3 regions of the Aestuariimicrobium sp. G57 genome follow, and region 2 is predicted to be linked to each of the others. Evidence: predicted binding sites of a transcription regulator. Region 2 holds the regulator's gene; each other region holds the start of a gene.

Region 1 (4,967 bases), on a different contig from region 2:
CGGCGACGCCGCCCTTGGCCTCGTAGGAGTACCGCAGCTTCATGTACTCCCGGAACACCCGGTCGGCCTCAGCAGTCAGCGCCGCGGTCTGTTCGGGGGTGGTCGGCTTCACCGACACCACCCACGTCGGCGTCGGGGTCGGGGTGGTGGCAGCCGAGCTGCTTGGCGCGGTCGGTGTGCGGCTGGGGCTGCTGCGGGTCGTCTGCAGGATCGGCGAGACCGTCGGCATCGGCGAGGTGCTGCCGCCGCTGGGTTGGCACCCCGCGAGCAGCACAGCACCGGCAACAACGATGCCGAGGGGGACGAGGGGGGCGCGGCGCAGGCGTCTGGACACGGCGCCATCATCACCCACCCAAGGGCCACCCGAAAGCCCGATTCCACGATCTGTGGACAACTACCCTGCCTGGACCGCCCCGGGGCATGCCGATGGCCCGCCAGCACCCATGCTGGCGGGTCACGACAAGAACCAGGGCCCTGCTGGTCAGGCGATCTGGGGTACTGCAGCGGTGCCGTGTTTCGGCAGGATCCGGCCGGTCGGGTCAGTGATCATCCAGGACTGGCTCGGGGTGACCAGGTAGCCGAACCCCAACGGCGAGGTCCACAAGAACACCCCCGACGCGGGCTGGGTCAACCGCCACCCGCCATGGGTTTTCGCCCGATTCACCCGCCGCGACAACGGCCCCAAATTGTCGGTCCTGGTCAACGGCTGCCCCACCACACCCTCACCGGCACCGACCGGGGAACCCTGCTGGTCGACCTACGCCCGCCTCGACGACTCCCACGGCCTCGTATGGTCCAGGTCCAACCCGAAACTCACCCGCTTCGCGAACGGGAACACCTCAACCGGGCTCCGCAAGCCCACCACCCGCCGCATGCTCGCCGGAACCTCGTACGAATCCACCGGTGCCACCCCATCCGGGTCCAACACCGGACGCACCACCACCCGCGCATGCCCCACCAGGTCCTTCACCCACCCCGCCAACAACGGACCCGCCACCAACCGCCCCGGCCCCGACGTCACACACCGCGCCAACCCTCACCCGACGCCAACGTCGCATCAGTGAGATGGACGACCAGGTCAACCTTCGGCAACAACCGGTCCGGGTCCACCGCCACCTGCCCACACACATGCCCCCGCTGCCCGCGCGCCGGGCACTCGGGGTCAAGACCCTCCGGCAACTCCTCGGTCAGGGAGGCCTGCAACAACTGCAACGCCCGCGCCGGCGAGGCCAACACCCCCAACGCCACCGCCCGCCGCACCTCCAGACTCTCGGCACTCCCACCCTCGCGCAGGATCCCCGCAATCCGCGACAACTGCGCATTCAGGAACACCGCATCACCCGCATCCAGGAACCCCACCACATCAGTGATGCCGTCCCCCGACTGGCCGAACTCCACCCGACGCCCCCGACGCGCAGCCCCACGCCCCTGCTGCGCAGCCCCGGGGTCCAGCTCCATCACCCGCGCCCGCAGCCCCTTCTCCAACCGCGACCACGGCATCGACCCCACCAACGCCGACAACTCCTCATCCACCCGGGCACACACCGCCCGCGACAGCTGGTGGGTGATCGACGCCGCCGCCCGGCCCTGCCACACCCGCAACCGACCCGCCATCACCAACTCATACGTCCGCGGCAACCGGTAACGCAGATCAAGCGCCGACGCCTTCGTCGCCCGCACATAATCCGTGGTCAACCCCAGCACCGGCGCCACCTCAACCACACAGAACTCCCCCACCAGCGGTACCCCCTCACCACCCAACGCCTCCAGACGCTCCCCAGCCAGCACCGACCCCGACCCACCACCGGGCACCACGAAATACAACCCCGCCACCTCAGTCATCAACCGGAACGACTCCGCCTCAGCCCTCCACTGCGCCACATGAGCCTCACGCAAACCAACCACCATCGCCCGCTTCACCGACTCGTCGACATCTTCACGCTCCACAACCAACCCCCACCCCAACCACGTCGAAACACCGCTGATTCGAACTCGTGTTCCACTCATAGACGCCCATCGAGCCCCACAAAAGCCCCACGACGAAGCTGTGCAGAACTTTTTGTCAGACCCCCTCCCTACCTTGAAATCACGGACGCAGCAGGGTCGACTTCCGGCCTTCCAGAAGGCCAGGAGCCAGCTGTCGCCCGCGATCCACTCCGGTTCCAGCAAAGGAAATCCCGATGGCCAACAATGGCGCTCCCACGCCGCCCCAGGGCGGCAACCAGTTCCCCATGTCGCCCCAGAGCGGCACCCCCTTCCCGGGCCAGCCCGGTCAGCAGTTCCGCCCCCAGCCGGGTCAGCAGTACGGCCCCCAGCCCGGCCAGCAGCAGCCCGGTCAGCAGTACCCCCAGCAGCCGCAGTTCCTGCAGGCGGCGCCCCAGCCGCCCAAGAAGAAGTCCCGCAAGGGCCTGGCCATCGTCGGCGGCATCGTGGCGGTCCTCGTGCTGTGGGGCATGATCAGCGGCGGCGGGGACGACGCCAGCACGGCCGCCCCCGCTTCGACCGCCGCGTCGACGGCCGAGACCAAGGCAGCCGAGACCAAGGCAGCCGAAACCAAGGCAGCCGAAACCAAGCCCGCCGAAACCAAGGCAGCCGAAACCAAGCCCGCCGAAACCAAGCCCGCCGAGAACAAGCTCGGTGTTGCCGTTACGTCGGGAGACCTGCAGTACACACTGTCCAACTTCAAGTGCGGCGTGACGGTCACCGACCTCACCGGCACCCTCAAGCCCCAGGGCAAGTTCTGTGTGGTCGACGTCGTCGTCAAGAATGTCGGCAAGAAGGCCACGTGGTTCACCGACGACGACATCAAGCTGCTCGACGGCAGCGACGTCGAATACTCCCCTTCGGATGACATCCTGTTCGTCGACGGCGCCATTGCCTTCGAAGAGATCAACCCGGGCAACACCATCAAGGGCAAGGTGTGGTTCGACATCCCGACTGATGCGAAGCCGGTTCAGGCCCAGGTCAAGGGCGGCCTGTTCGACAAGGGCCAGAAGATCTCGCTGGCCTGAGCGCTGCACCCCAGGCGTCGGTGGCCCCTCAGGCCACCGGCGCCTGTGGCCTCTTCTTCTGGCCGAACATCACCGTGCCCATGACGAAGACCACCAGCGCGATCGCCACGTAGTTGGCGTACTTGGCATACTCCTGCAGCAGTTTCACCGCCGGCTCACCGATCATCCAGCCCAGCCCGATGTAGAAGAGCAACCAGGTCGTGCTGGCCAGGAAATCGAGCACGACGAAGCGCTTGAGGCTCATCTTCGAGGCGCCGAACATCACGAAGATCACCTGCATCAGCGGCAGGGGGATCGGCACATAGGCGATGAACATGCCCAGCCAGCCCAATTTCTGGGCCCAGCGTTCTGCTCGTCCATAGCTCTTGGCGGCACGCTCGGACCGACCGGCCCAGACCTCGATCATGCCGCGGCCCCAGAGCTTGCCCGCCCACCAGAACACCCAGTCAAACTTGATCGACATGATGGTGCCGGCCAACAGGTACCAAACCCAGTGCGGCGCCAGACCCTGCGACGCCAGGGCCCCCACGGCTGCGGCGCCGCTGCGCGACCCCGTGATGCCGAGCAGCAGTTGCGGGTTGAGCCCCAGCAGCCACCCGCGCAGGGGCAGCATGGCCAGCCCGAACAAGCCCATGAAGGCGATCCAGCCCATGCACCAGTAGTCCTCACGGCCGGGCTTCTGCTTCCAGGGCATGCCCTCTTCCTCCCACCACTCCTTCTGTCGCGGTGCCGCGACGGACGAGGCAGGCACAGACGCATCAGAGGCGGAGGCATCGGCGCGAGGGGGCTCGGCGCGGGGGGTGGGATCCGACCCGCTGGAGTCGTGCTGCATGCACACGAGGGTACCCGGGGCAGCGCATCCCACGGAACTGCGCACGCACCGCGTGCGATCGCTCACCGACCCTGAACAACTGCTGAGAGCGCTCAAGGTGCAGTGATTCCTGCCCCCACTACCAAACACATCGTTACAAAACAAGTATCAGAGAAAAGGATTTCGCTCAATCCGTGCACACCCTGCACCTCCACGCCTAGCCTCACGACACCGCATCAACTGGGGGTCGACGTCGACCCCCCGGCAATCGAAATGAGGCATCGTGGCTTTCCTCGATTCATCCCTCAGCCGCCGCATCTTCCTGGCCGCCACGGCCGGGGTGGCTGGCGCAGCAGCCTGCTCGAACTACGCGAGCGCATCGCCCAAGAAGAACGAAACCCCCTGGGTCAAGTCCGCCATCGGACGCATGACCGAGGACCAGAAGATCGGCCAGCTCTTCATCCAGGAGGTCTACGGCTCGACCGCTGACGGCCCCGACAGGCGCAACCTGCCGCAGTACGGCTACGAGAAGCCCTCGGACGTCGTCTCGAAGCTGCACCTGGGCGGCGTCATCTACTTCGCCTGGACCGACTCCTACGGCCCCACCGGCACCACCATGGACCCCGTCCAGGTGGCCAAACTCAGCAACGGGCTGCAGCGCGCGGCGATCACTGCGTCCGGCAAGTCCGAAGTCCCCCTGCAGATCGCCACCGACCAGGAGATGGGTGTCGTCACCCGCTTCGGAGCACCCGCCACCCAGTTCCCCGGCTCGATGGCCCTCGGTGCCGGTCGTAGCGTCGCCGACGCCAAGCAGGCGGCCGACATCACCGGCAAAGAGCTGCGTGCTGTCGGCATCAATGTGAACTTCGCCCCCGATTCCGATGTCAACGTCAACCCGTTGAACCCGGTGATCGGCGTGCGGTCGTTCTCGTCCAACCCCGAACTGGTCGCGGCGATGGCCGGCGCCCAGGTCACGGGCTACCAGGAGGGCGGTCGGGTCTCGAGCTCGACCAAGCACTTCCCCGGTCACGGCGACACGGCCACCGACTCGCACTACGGCCTGCCGGTCATCGACCACAGCCGCGAGGAGTGGGAGACCATCGACGCCCCGCCGTTCCGGGCCGCGATCGCCGCCGGTGTCGACA
Region 2 (4,967 bases):
ATCTTCGTCTCGGCGCGCACTGGCTCGGGCATTCGCCAATTGCGTGAGGTCACCGAGGACCGCCTGCCGCTGCCCGAGGTCGAAGTGCACGCGCTCGTGCCGTGGACGCGTGGCGACCTGGTCGACAAGGCACATCGGCTGGGCAGCCTCGTCTCGCAGGAGCACACGGGCGAGGGCACCCTGTTGGTGGCCCACGTGCATCCAGAACTCGCCGCAGAGTTCAGCGAGTTCCTGGTGGAGCCTGCTGGCTGAAGTGCCGCGGACCCTGTGGATAACTGACTGCTGTTCGTGGGCGACCACTACAGTGGCCGGGTGCCCACCCATCAGGATGTTCTTGCCGCTGCCGTTGCCGACCTCGGCGGCGCGCCCCGCCCCGGCCAGCAGCAGATGGCTGATGCCATCGCGGCGACGCTGTCAACAGGCACGCACAGCCTGGTGCAGGCCGGCACGGGCACGGGCAAATCGCTGGGATATCTGACGCCCGCGCTGACCCACCTGGCAGAGGGTGGCGCACCCATTGTGATTGCCACCGCCACGCTTGCCCTGCAGGCACAGCTGGCCACCAAGGACATCCCGGCCGCGCTCGATGCCGTCGAAGAGGTCACGGGGTTCAGGCCCACCGCAGCGATCCTGAAGGGCCGCACGAACTATGCCTGCCTCTATCGCACCCGCGAAGGCCTGGGCGAAGAGCAAGAGGCCCTGCTGGGCGGCACCGAACTGGCCGCCGCGACGCGCAACGCCGACCGCGCCTCGGCTGTGGGCGCCGAAGTGGTCATGTTGCGCGAATGGGTCGAGACGCAGGTCAAGGACAAGCAGCTGGGCGACCGGGATGACGCGCCGAGCCACACCCCTGCGGCCTGGGCGCAGGTGTCCATCCCGGTGCGCGAGTGCCTGGGGGTGAACCGCTGCCCCTTCGGCAGCGAGTGCCTCGTCGAGTTGTCCCGCGAACGGGCCCGGGCGGCCGACCTCGTGGTGACCAACCATGCCCTGCTCGCCATAGATGCCATGCACGGCGGCACAGTGCTGCCCGAGCATGGGGCAGTGATCATTGACGAGGCCCACGACCTGGTCTCCCGGGTCACCGGTGCTGCCAGTGATGAGTTGAGCCCGCAGATCATCGAACGGGTGGCGCGGCGCGCACTCGGTTGGCTCACCGATGAGGCGGGCGTCGAACTGCTCGAGGCCGCCGAGGCGCTCGAGGACACCCTGGCGGCGGCTGAACTCGCCCGCATCACTGAGGATGGCCCGCTGGTGAGGGCATTTGCGCAGGTGCGTGACGCGGCGCGCAAGGCGACCAGTGAACTGACGGGCAAACAGGACCAGGGCCGGACCGTGCGCGGCGATGATGCCGAGAAGTCCCAGGCGGCAGCGGCCGTCAAGGAGATCTTCGACATCGCCGAACGGATGGCGGCGCTGAAGGGCACCGATGTGGTCTGGGTCTCTGAACGCGAGCGTGCTGGTCGATGGGCGCATGTGGCCCCCCTGTCGGTGGCGGGGCTCATGCGCGAGAAAGTGTTCGGCCAGACGCCCACGGTGCTGACGTCCGCGACGCTGACGGTGGGCGGCGAGTTCGAGAACGTCGCTGCGAGCGTGGGACTCAGTCGCAAGCAGCGGGTGGCCGACCCGGGTGTGGTGCTCGACGAGGAGGATGACGACGCGCCGTGGGCGTGGGCGGGCATCGATGTCGGTTCGCCGTTCGACTACCGCAAGCAGGGCATCCTGTATGTCGGTGCGGGGCTGCCGAACCCGCGTCGCGACGGGATGGCACCCGAACTGCTCGCAGAGATTGCGGAGCTCGTCTGGGCGGCGGGTGGTCGCACGCTCGGGCTGTTTGCCTCACAGCGAAATGCCACCGAAGCGGCCAAACATGTGCGTGCCCAACTGCCGAACATGACCATCCTGTGCCAGGGCGAGTCGCAGCTGAGCGACCTGACGAGCAGGTTCATCGCCGATCCCTCGGTGAGCCTGTTCGGCACGCTGTCGCTGTGGCAGGGGATCGACGTGCCCGGTGAGACGTGTGAACTCGTCATCATCGACAAGATCCCCTTTCCCCGCCCGGACGACCCGCTCATGCAGGCACGTCAGCAGGCCGTCACCGAGGCTGGCGGCAACGGCTTCATGTCGGTGGCTGCCGCCCATGCCGCGTTGCTGCTGGCCCAGGGCAGCGGGCGCCTCATCCGGCGCTCGACCGACCGTGGCGTCGTCGCGGTGCTCGACCCACGGCTGGTGACGGCCCGCTACGGCGGGTTCCTGCGCACGTCCCTGCCGGAATACTGGATGACCACCGATCGTGAGATGGCCGTGCAGGCGCTGCGTCGCCTGCAGCAGGCGCGCGACTGAGGCCGCGCGGCCCTCAGACCTTGCGCAGCACCGCGACGACCTTGCCCATGATCGAGGCGTAGTTGCCGTTGATGGGCTCGTAGTCCTTGTTGTGAGGCAGTAACCAGACCTGACCGTCTTTGCGCTTGAAGGTCTTCACCGTGGCCTCGTTGTCGAGCAGGGCCGCGACGATGTCCCCATTGACGGCAGTGTCCTGCTGGCGCACCACCACCCAGTCGCCGTCGCAGATGGCCGCGTCGATCATGGAATCACCCTTGACCTCGAGCATGAAGTGCACACCGTCGCCCACCAACTGGCGCGGCAGGGCGAACACGTCCTCGACCCGTTCTTCGGCGAGGATCGGCCCGCCGGCGGCGATTCGGCCGACCATGGGGACCGCCACACCGACTGGGTTCGCGTCGTTGACGCCGGTCTCGTCGACCTCTACCTCGGTGGGCTGCGTCTCGGCCTTTGCGGCGATCGGGTGGGGGCGGGGTGGCGCTGCGGTGAGGGCCAGGGACGGGGGGAGCTGCACCTCGAGCGCGCGGGGGCGTTTCGGGTCCCGACGCAGGAAGCCCTTGGTCTCAAGCGTTTTGAGCTGGTGCGAGACGCTGCTGGGGCTCGCGAGACCGACGGCCTCGCCCATCTCACGAATGCTCGGCGGGTAGCCGTGTGCGGCCACCGCATCGCGGATGACTTCGAGGATTCGGCGCTGTCGCGGCGTCAGGCCGTCGGCATCGGCCGGCCCATCGGGCAGGGAGGTGATGGTGCCGAGCTCTGCGGCGACCTCGGCATTGGTGGGTCGCCCCGGACCGCGGCGGGCGCGGCGAGGAGCCTGGGGGGCCGGGGCCTGAGCGCGTCGGGGGGATTCATCGGCAACCATGCACCCAGCTTACTGCCATCCATGACGTGATTCAAACACCTGTTCGAACTGGCGTGTCGCGGGCGACGCCGTGCCGACTTTGGGCTACGGGCGGCATGGGTGAGCGCGGCCGGGGACGTGCGCTGGAGATTTTGTCAGAGGCGGGTGATCAACTGTTCGTGCGTGGCGCTGGTGGTCGGCGAACGTGAGTCGAACGTTTGTTTGGAACAAGTGTTTGAATCGCGAGCCGTCAGCCGCTAGAGTCCATCTCGAACAGGTGTTCGAAGCTCGCAGCTGTTCCCCGAAGTTCCACACCCGTTGCGCAGGATGTGTGCACGGCCACCAGAGGAGAATCCACATGAGCGCTGTCACCCTCAACTCATCGGTCCGCGTCCAAGATGGACGTCGCCCGCGCGCGCGGGCCACCCGCCAACCGCTACCTGTGCAGCCTGTTGCACCGGCGCGGCAGCGTCGCGATGCGGGTCGGCCCCATGGGGCCGCATGCACTGTGTCTTCGGCGCTCGCCCCGGCACGGGGTGCGCGACGGTCGAGCAACCCCGGCCTGGGTGATCGGGCATTGCTGGCGATCATGGTGGCATTCGCGTTGGTCTTCGTGGTGGGCGTGGTGGTGGTCGTCCAGGGCTTGTGGACAGTCAGCGCACCCGATGGCGCTGCTGGCGATGACGTGGCTGTCGTTGCGTCGCGCTGAGCAGGCACTGAGCAGGCACAGCCGAATGTGAACAGGGCCCCAGCCGAATGGCTGGGGCCCTGTGCGCAAGGTGGCCCTCGAGGAGGTGGACCGTGCTCAGCTCATCACTGCTGGGCGACGTTGACCGGACCAGTCTGGCTGACGTCGATCACGTAGGTCTTCATGATCTTGTCGGCGATCGTCTGGCGCTTCGAATCCCACAGCGGGAAGAGCCAACCGATGAGGCAGATGAACGAGTCAACATAGTGCAGCAGGTAACGGATGAAGCTCTTGGCCAGACCGATCGGACGACCGTCCTCGCCGACCAACTGGGTCTTGGCGATCTTGCGGCCCCAGCTCTGGCCGGTGTGCTGGCTGACGAAGGCAAGGGCAAGGTACAGCAGCAGGCTGAAGATGATGTTCGGCCAGTTGTTGGTCTGGGTGACGCTCACCCCACCGCTGGTCGAGGTGACTTCGGGGGCGAAGATCAGGCTCAGGATGATGCCGGCGATGAAGCCGGGCAGCACGAAGTCGAGCAAGCCACCGAGGGCGCGCTTGCCCCAGTCTGCGAGCGGAATGCCCAGCATCGGATGCACCTTGGCGCCCGGAGCAGCCTGGACGCCATAGCCGGGTGTGGCACCGTAGCCGGGGGCTGCACCGTAGGGCTGCTGCGCGGCTCCCTGGTCCCAACCAGCGGCCTGCTGCTGGTTCCACTGGTCGGCGCCGGGATGCTGCTGGTTCCACTGGTCGGCGCCGGGCTGCTGCTGGCCCTGGTCCCAGGTGTTGCCGGCCGACTGCTGCGACTGGCCCCACTGGTCGGCGCCGGGCTGCTGCTGGCCCTGGTCCCAGGTGTTGCCGGCCGACTGCTGCGACTGGCCCCACTGGTCGGCGCCGGGCTGCTGCTGGTTCCACTGGTCGGCGGCGGGCTGCTGCTGGCCCTGGTCCCAGGTGTTGCCGGCCGACTGCTGCGACTGGCCCCACTGGTCGGGCTGCTGGCCCTGGTCGGCGCTGCCGCTCTGGTCCCACCCACTCTGGTTGTTGTCACCGTGAGGGGCGTTCGGATCGTTCCAATTGTTGCTCATCAGGTTCTCCATCAAT
Region 3 (4,967 bases), 300 kb from region 2:
ATGTGCGCGCCGGCCGCATCGGGCAGGTGCCACCCCACCTGCGCGACGCCCACTACGCGGGTGCCGAGAAGCTCGGCCACGGCAAGGGCTACAAGTACGCCCACGACGAGCCGCACGCGGTCGCCCGCCAGCAGTACCTGCCCGACGAACTCGACGGCACCGTCTATTACCGGCCCACCGGCCACGGCAACGAGGCCGCACTCGTCGACCTCGTGGCCCAGTTGGACGACCTGCTGGGCCGTGACCACTAGAGTGAACGCGAACGACCCCCGCCCGATGAAAGCGAGACCGTCATGTCCCTCGGAAGCATCGCCGCACTGATTGCCGCGATCGCCGTTGTTGCCCTGGTCGCCTTCCTGGCCGTCCCCCTGCTGAAGCTGGGGCGCGTCCTCGAGGAGACCCGGCTGCTGGTGCGCGACATCGGCCACAACTCGGTGCCGATCCTGGTCGAACTGCGCGGCACGGTGACCGAGGCCAACAACGAGATCGCCAAGCTGGCCGTCGTCACCGAGGACGTCGCGAAGGTGTCGGCCAACGCCACCGTCGTCGCTGAGCAGGCCTCGCAGATGAGCCAGCTGTTCGCTGCCACTCTCGGCGGCCCCCTGGTCAAGACCGCGGCGTTCAGCTACGGCGTGCGCAATGCCATCAAGGGCCGCTCGGCCGCCAAGCCCGCGAAGCGGGTGAAGTGACATGGGACGCTTCGTGTTCTTCGCCCTGGGAGTGGGCGTGACCGTGTTCGTGGTCGTGAAGGGGCGCGAGCTCGCCAAGAAGGCGACGCCGCAGCACCTGCAGGATTCGGCGTCGCAGAGGTTCAGCGAGCTCATCGACCAGGTGGGGGAGTTCATCACCACCGTGCAGCACTCGATGACCGAGCGCGAGGACGAACTGCGCACCGAGCTGGGCATGGAAAAGAAGTAGTTCCCACTCGTTGGTCGGAGGCTGTCACCTCCCGCGACAAGGATGCGTGGCACTGGCGCATGATGATCGCCCAGCCGGCGTGGGTGACGGATGCGCGCAGGAGCCCAGTGCCATGCATCGCCATCACGAGGTCTACCTGTCCGATACCCGGCGCACTGACCCGGCGAAGTTGCGGACGATCCTGCGCCAGCCGGTGGAACCCTTGGGGTAGGGCTCAGGGTCGGGTCGTCCGGGGGTGTGAGCGGGTGACCCGGGGTGGGGACCGCTGGTGGATGTGCTGGTCAGCCCACATTTCGCATGCTTGATGCATGTTCATTCAGATTCTTGCTCCAGCCCTCATCATCGTCTCGATCGCGCTCGTCGTGGCCATGGCCGCGATGCCGGCGTGGTGGGAGTTGTCGGGGACGTGAGCTGAATGAACTGAACCCGCGCGCGGGCATGCCGGTGGCCCGCCGGGGTGCGGCGGGTGCGGCGGGGGTGGGTGTCAGGCGGCGGCCAGGATCTGTCCGGTGGGGTCCTGGATGAGCCAGGTGTGGCTGGGTGTGACGAGGTAGCCGAAGCCGAGTGGTGATTTCCAGAGGTAGGTGCCGGGTGAGGGCTGGGACAGGCGCCAGCCGCCGTGGGTTTTGGCGCGGTGGACTTTGCGGGAGAGTGGGGCGAGGTTGTCGGGCCTGGTCATCGGTTGCTCCCCGCACATTGTGGGTCGCCAGGGGATGGTGTGGTCGAGGTCGAGCCCGCGGGATGGTTTCTTGGAGTAGGGGAAGGCTTCGTGGGGGTTGCGCAGGGTGATCCATTCCCGCATCCGGGCCGGCACGTGGTAGGCGTCGGTCGGTGCGAGCTCTTCCGGGTTCAGCACGGGCCGGACGCTGATGCGGGTGTTCCCGGTGAGGTGTTTCACCCACCCCGCCAACAAGGACCCGGCCTTCTCGACCTTCACCAGCCCTTCACCGCTGCGCAGGGTGGTGTCGGTCAGATGCACGACCAGTTCCGTGCGGGGCAGCAATGCGTCGGGGTCAACAGTGACCGCACCGCAGGTGTGCCCCCGCTGGCCCTGCGCAGGGCAGCGGGCATCGAAACCCTCGTCCTCGCCGGGCAGCTCATCGGTGAGCGCGGCCTGCAGCAGCTGCAACGCCCGCGCCGGTGAGGCCAACAGCCCCAACGCCTGGGCGCGGCGGACCTGCTGCGACTCGCGGTTGCCGCCGTGGGCGAGGATTTCGGCGAGCCGGTTCAGTTGCGCGTCGAGGAAGATCGCATCCGCAGTATCAATCGTGGCGGACACGTCGGCGACCCCGGCCCCGGAGCCGTCGACGCCGCGGGTGTTGATCTCCACCCTGCGCCTGGCCAACGCGGGGTCGATGGGTTCGGCATCAGGGTCGTGGAGCAGTTCTTTCACGCAGGCTTTGATGAACTCCAGTACCCGGCCGAACGCCATGGTGTTGAGCCAGTGGGGCAGGTCCCGGTCCAGCTCGATCGCCTGCTCGTACGACAGTTCCCAGGTGGCGCTGGCGAGTTCGGTGGCCTGCCAGACCCGCAGCCGGCCGTCCATCAGCACGCCCCACGTGTTCGGCAACCGGTGCCTGACCGCCAACGCGTGCGCGATGTGGATGCGGACCGCTTCTTCGGACTGCCGCAGCGCCGCCGCCAACTCGAGGGTGCAGAACTCCGCCACCCCCGGGGTGCCGTCGCCGCCCCACTGCACCAACCGCTCGGTACCGGCCAGCACCGGGCTCTCTTCGGGCACGAACCGGTATTGGTCGGCGAACTCGGCATAGAGCCGGAACTCCTCGGCCTCCGCCCGGCATTTGGCGAGGAACGCATCATTCAAGGCGACCAGCTTCGCCCGTGCCCCGTCAGCGCTGATCTCGCTCTTCGCGAACCGCTGCTCGGAGGGTCGCCGGTCGATCGGCGGCCTCGGTTTCGATCTTGGTCTTGCGGGTCTGAATCGGTCTTCTACTACGGCGCTGGATCCCATCCGGACCACCTCGCCCCTTCATCTCGACTGGACAGAAACACCACCCGACACCACCTCGTGTCGAACTGTTGTTCTATTCTCTCAAGCCCGGGCCCCCCACACAACCCCCGCGCAAGATCTGTGGACAACTATTTCCGGCCTGGTGCCCGTGCAGGAACCCCGCCCTCAGCGGAACACACGTGTCCCACGACAGCCATACGTCTAAGCTTGTCCGAGGCCAGCGCCCGCCGGCGCCGGTCGACCGCACGCAACCCAGAGGATCACCATGAAGGCCGCCGACGTCGGACGTCGCTTCCTGGACTACTTCGCGTCCAAGGACCACACGATCGTGCCCAGCACGTCGCTGTTGTACAACGACCCCACCCTGCTGTTCGTCAACGCAGGCATGGTGCCGTTCAAGGCCTACTACACCGGTGAAGAGGCAGCCCCGTTCAAGCGGGCTGCCAGCGTGCAGAAGTGCGTGCGCACCCTCGACATCGACGAGGTGGGCAAGACCACCCGCCACGGCACGTTCTTCCAGATGAATGGCAACTTCGCGTTCGGTGACTACTTCAAGGCCGAGGCGATCGAGTACGCCTGGGAGCTGATCACCACCGAGCAGCACAACGGCGGCTACGGCTTCGATCCCGACAAGATCTGGGTGACCGCGCTGTACGGCGACCAGGAGACCATCGACCTGTGGCAGAAGGTCGGCGTGCCGCGCGAGCACATCCAGGAACGCGGTCTCAAGGACAACTACTGGAACATGGGCATCCCCGGCCCCGGTGGTCCATGCTCCGAGATCTACGTCGACCGCGGCCCCCAGTACGGCGCCGACGGCGGCCCCGAGGCCGACGAGGACCGCTTCCTCGAAATCTGGAACCTCGTCTTCCAGACCGAGGAACTGTCCGCAGTGCGCGCGAAGGACGACTTCGACGTGCTGCGCCCGCTGCCGGCGAAGAACATCGACACGGGCATGGGCCTCGAACGCGTCGCCTACCTGCTGCAGGGCGTCAACAACATGTACGAGACCGACCAGGTCTTCCCCGTCATCGCACGGGCGAGTGAGCTGGCCGGCAAGAAGTACGGCGCCGACGAGACCGACGACGTGCGCCTGCGCGTGGTCGGCGACCACGTGCGCAGCTCGTTGATGCTGATGACGGACGGCGTGAACCCCGGCAACGAGGCGCGTGGCTACGTGTTGCGGCGCCTGCTGCGCCGCAGCATCCGCGCCATGCGGTTGCTCAGCGTGCATGACCCGGTGATTGGCGAACTGCTCACCATCAGCAAGAACCTGATGCACGAGTCCTACCCCGACATCGACACGCAGTGGGACCGCGTGCTCTCGGCGGCCACCGCCGAGGAGGAGACCTTCCGCCGTACCCTGACCCAGGGCAGCCAGCTGTTCGACACCGCGGTCAGTCAGGTGCGCGCCCAGCACTCCTCGACCCTCAGTGGTGAGCAGGCGTTCCAGCTGCACGACACCTATGGCTTCCCGATCGACCTCACCCTCGAGATGGCCGAGGAACAGGGCCTCAAGGTGGACCGCGAAAAGTTCGTCGAGCTCATGAACGAGCAGCGCGCCCGTGCGAAGGCCGATGCCAAGGCGAAGAAGACCGGCGGTGCGAGCACCGAGGTCTTCCGTTCGCTGCGTGACAAGGGCGAGACCCCGTTCCTGGGCTACACCGAGCTGACCGTGCCCACCCGGGTGCGTGGCATCATCCACGACGGCCAGTTGGTCGACCATGCCCCCGCGGGCTCGGTCGTCGAGGTCGTGCTCGAAGAGACGCCGTTCTATGCCGAGGCCGGTGGCCAGGACGCCGACCTGGGTGTGCTGCGCGCGCATGGCTTCGAGCTCGATGTCATCGATGTGCAGCGCCCTGTGCCCGGTCTTGTCGTCCACTCGGTCGAGGCGACCGGCGACCTGGTGGTCGGGGACGAGGTCGTGGCCGCAGTCGACGGCGCCCACCGCATCGGCTCATGCCAGGCGCACACCGCGACCCACATCATCCACGCGGCGCTGCGCGAACTGGTCGGCAAGAACGCCACCCAGGCCGGTTCGTACAACAAGCCCGGTTACCTGCGCTTCGACTTCTCG

What was found. The regulator LexA, encoded in region 2, represses DNA repair genes until DNA is damaged. The targets are predictions, from matches to a motif close to TCGAACANNTGTTCGA.
Region 1: a site for LexA is predicted at 1,987-2,002, ahead of ACQCX5_RS08610 (DUF222 domain-containing protein). Genes of this name have one in related genera too.
Region 3: a site for LexA is predicted at 2,951-2,966, ahead of ACQCX5_RS01820 (DUF222 domain-containing protein). Genes of this name have one in related genera too.

What each region holds. Positions count from the first base shown of each region.
Region 1 is NZ_JBNINW010000003.1:326,974-331,940, forward strand. Features, by position in the region: gene ACQCX5_RS08600 (hypothetical protein) at 1-334, opposite strand, end outside; gene ACQCX5_RS08605 (hypothetical protein) at 482-631, opposite strand; gene ACQCX5_RS08610 (DUF222 domain-containing protein) at 1,018-1,947, opposite strand; gene ACQCX5_RS08615 (DUF4352 domain-containing protein) at 2,181-3,011, shown strand; gene ACQCX5_RS08620 (DedA family protein) at 3,040-3,843, opposite strand; gene ACQCX5_RS08625 (glycoside hydrolase family 3 protein) at 4,106-4,967, shown strand, end outside.
Region 2 is NZ_JBNINW010000001.1:80,238-85,204, forward strand. Features, by position in the region: gene hflX (GTPase HflX) at 1-252, shown strand, start outside; gene ACQCX5_RS00390 (ATP-dependent DNA helicase) at 388-2,340, shown strand; gene lexA (transcriptional repressor LexA) at 2,354-3,202, opposite strand; gene ACQCX5_RS00400 (hypothetical protein) at 3,690-3,890, shown strand; gene ACQCX5_RS00405 (RDD family protein) at 3,995-4,951, opposite strand.
Region 3 is NZ_JBNINW010000001.1:379,158-384,124, reverse strand. Features, by position in the region: gene ACQCX5_RS01835 (replication-associated recombination protein A) at 1-251, shown strand, start outside; gene ACQCX5_RS01830 (DUF948 domain-containing protein) at 294-689, shown strand; gene ACQCX5_RS01825 (hypothetical protein) at 691-918, shown strand; gene ACQCX5_RS01820 (DUF222 domain-containing protein) at 1,403-2,743, opposite strand; gene alaS (alanine--tRNA ligase) at 3,156-4,967, shown strand, end outside.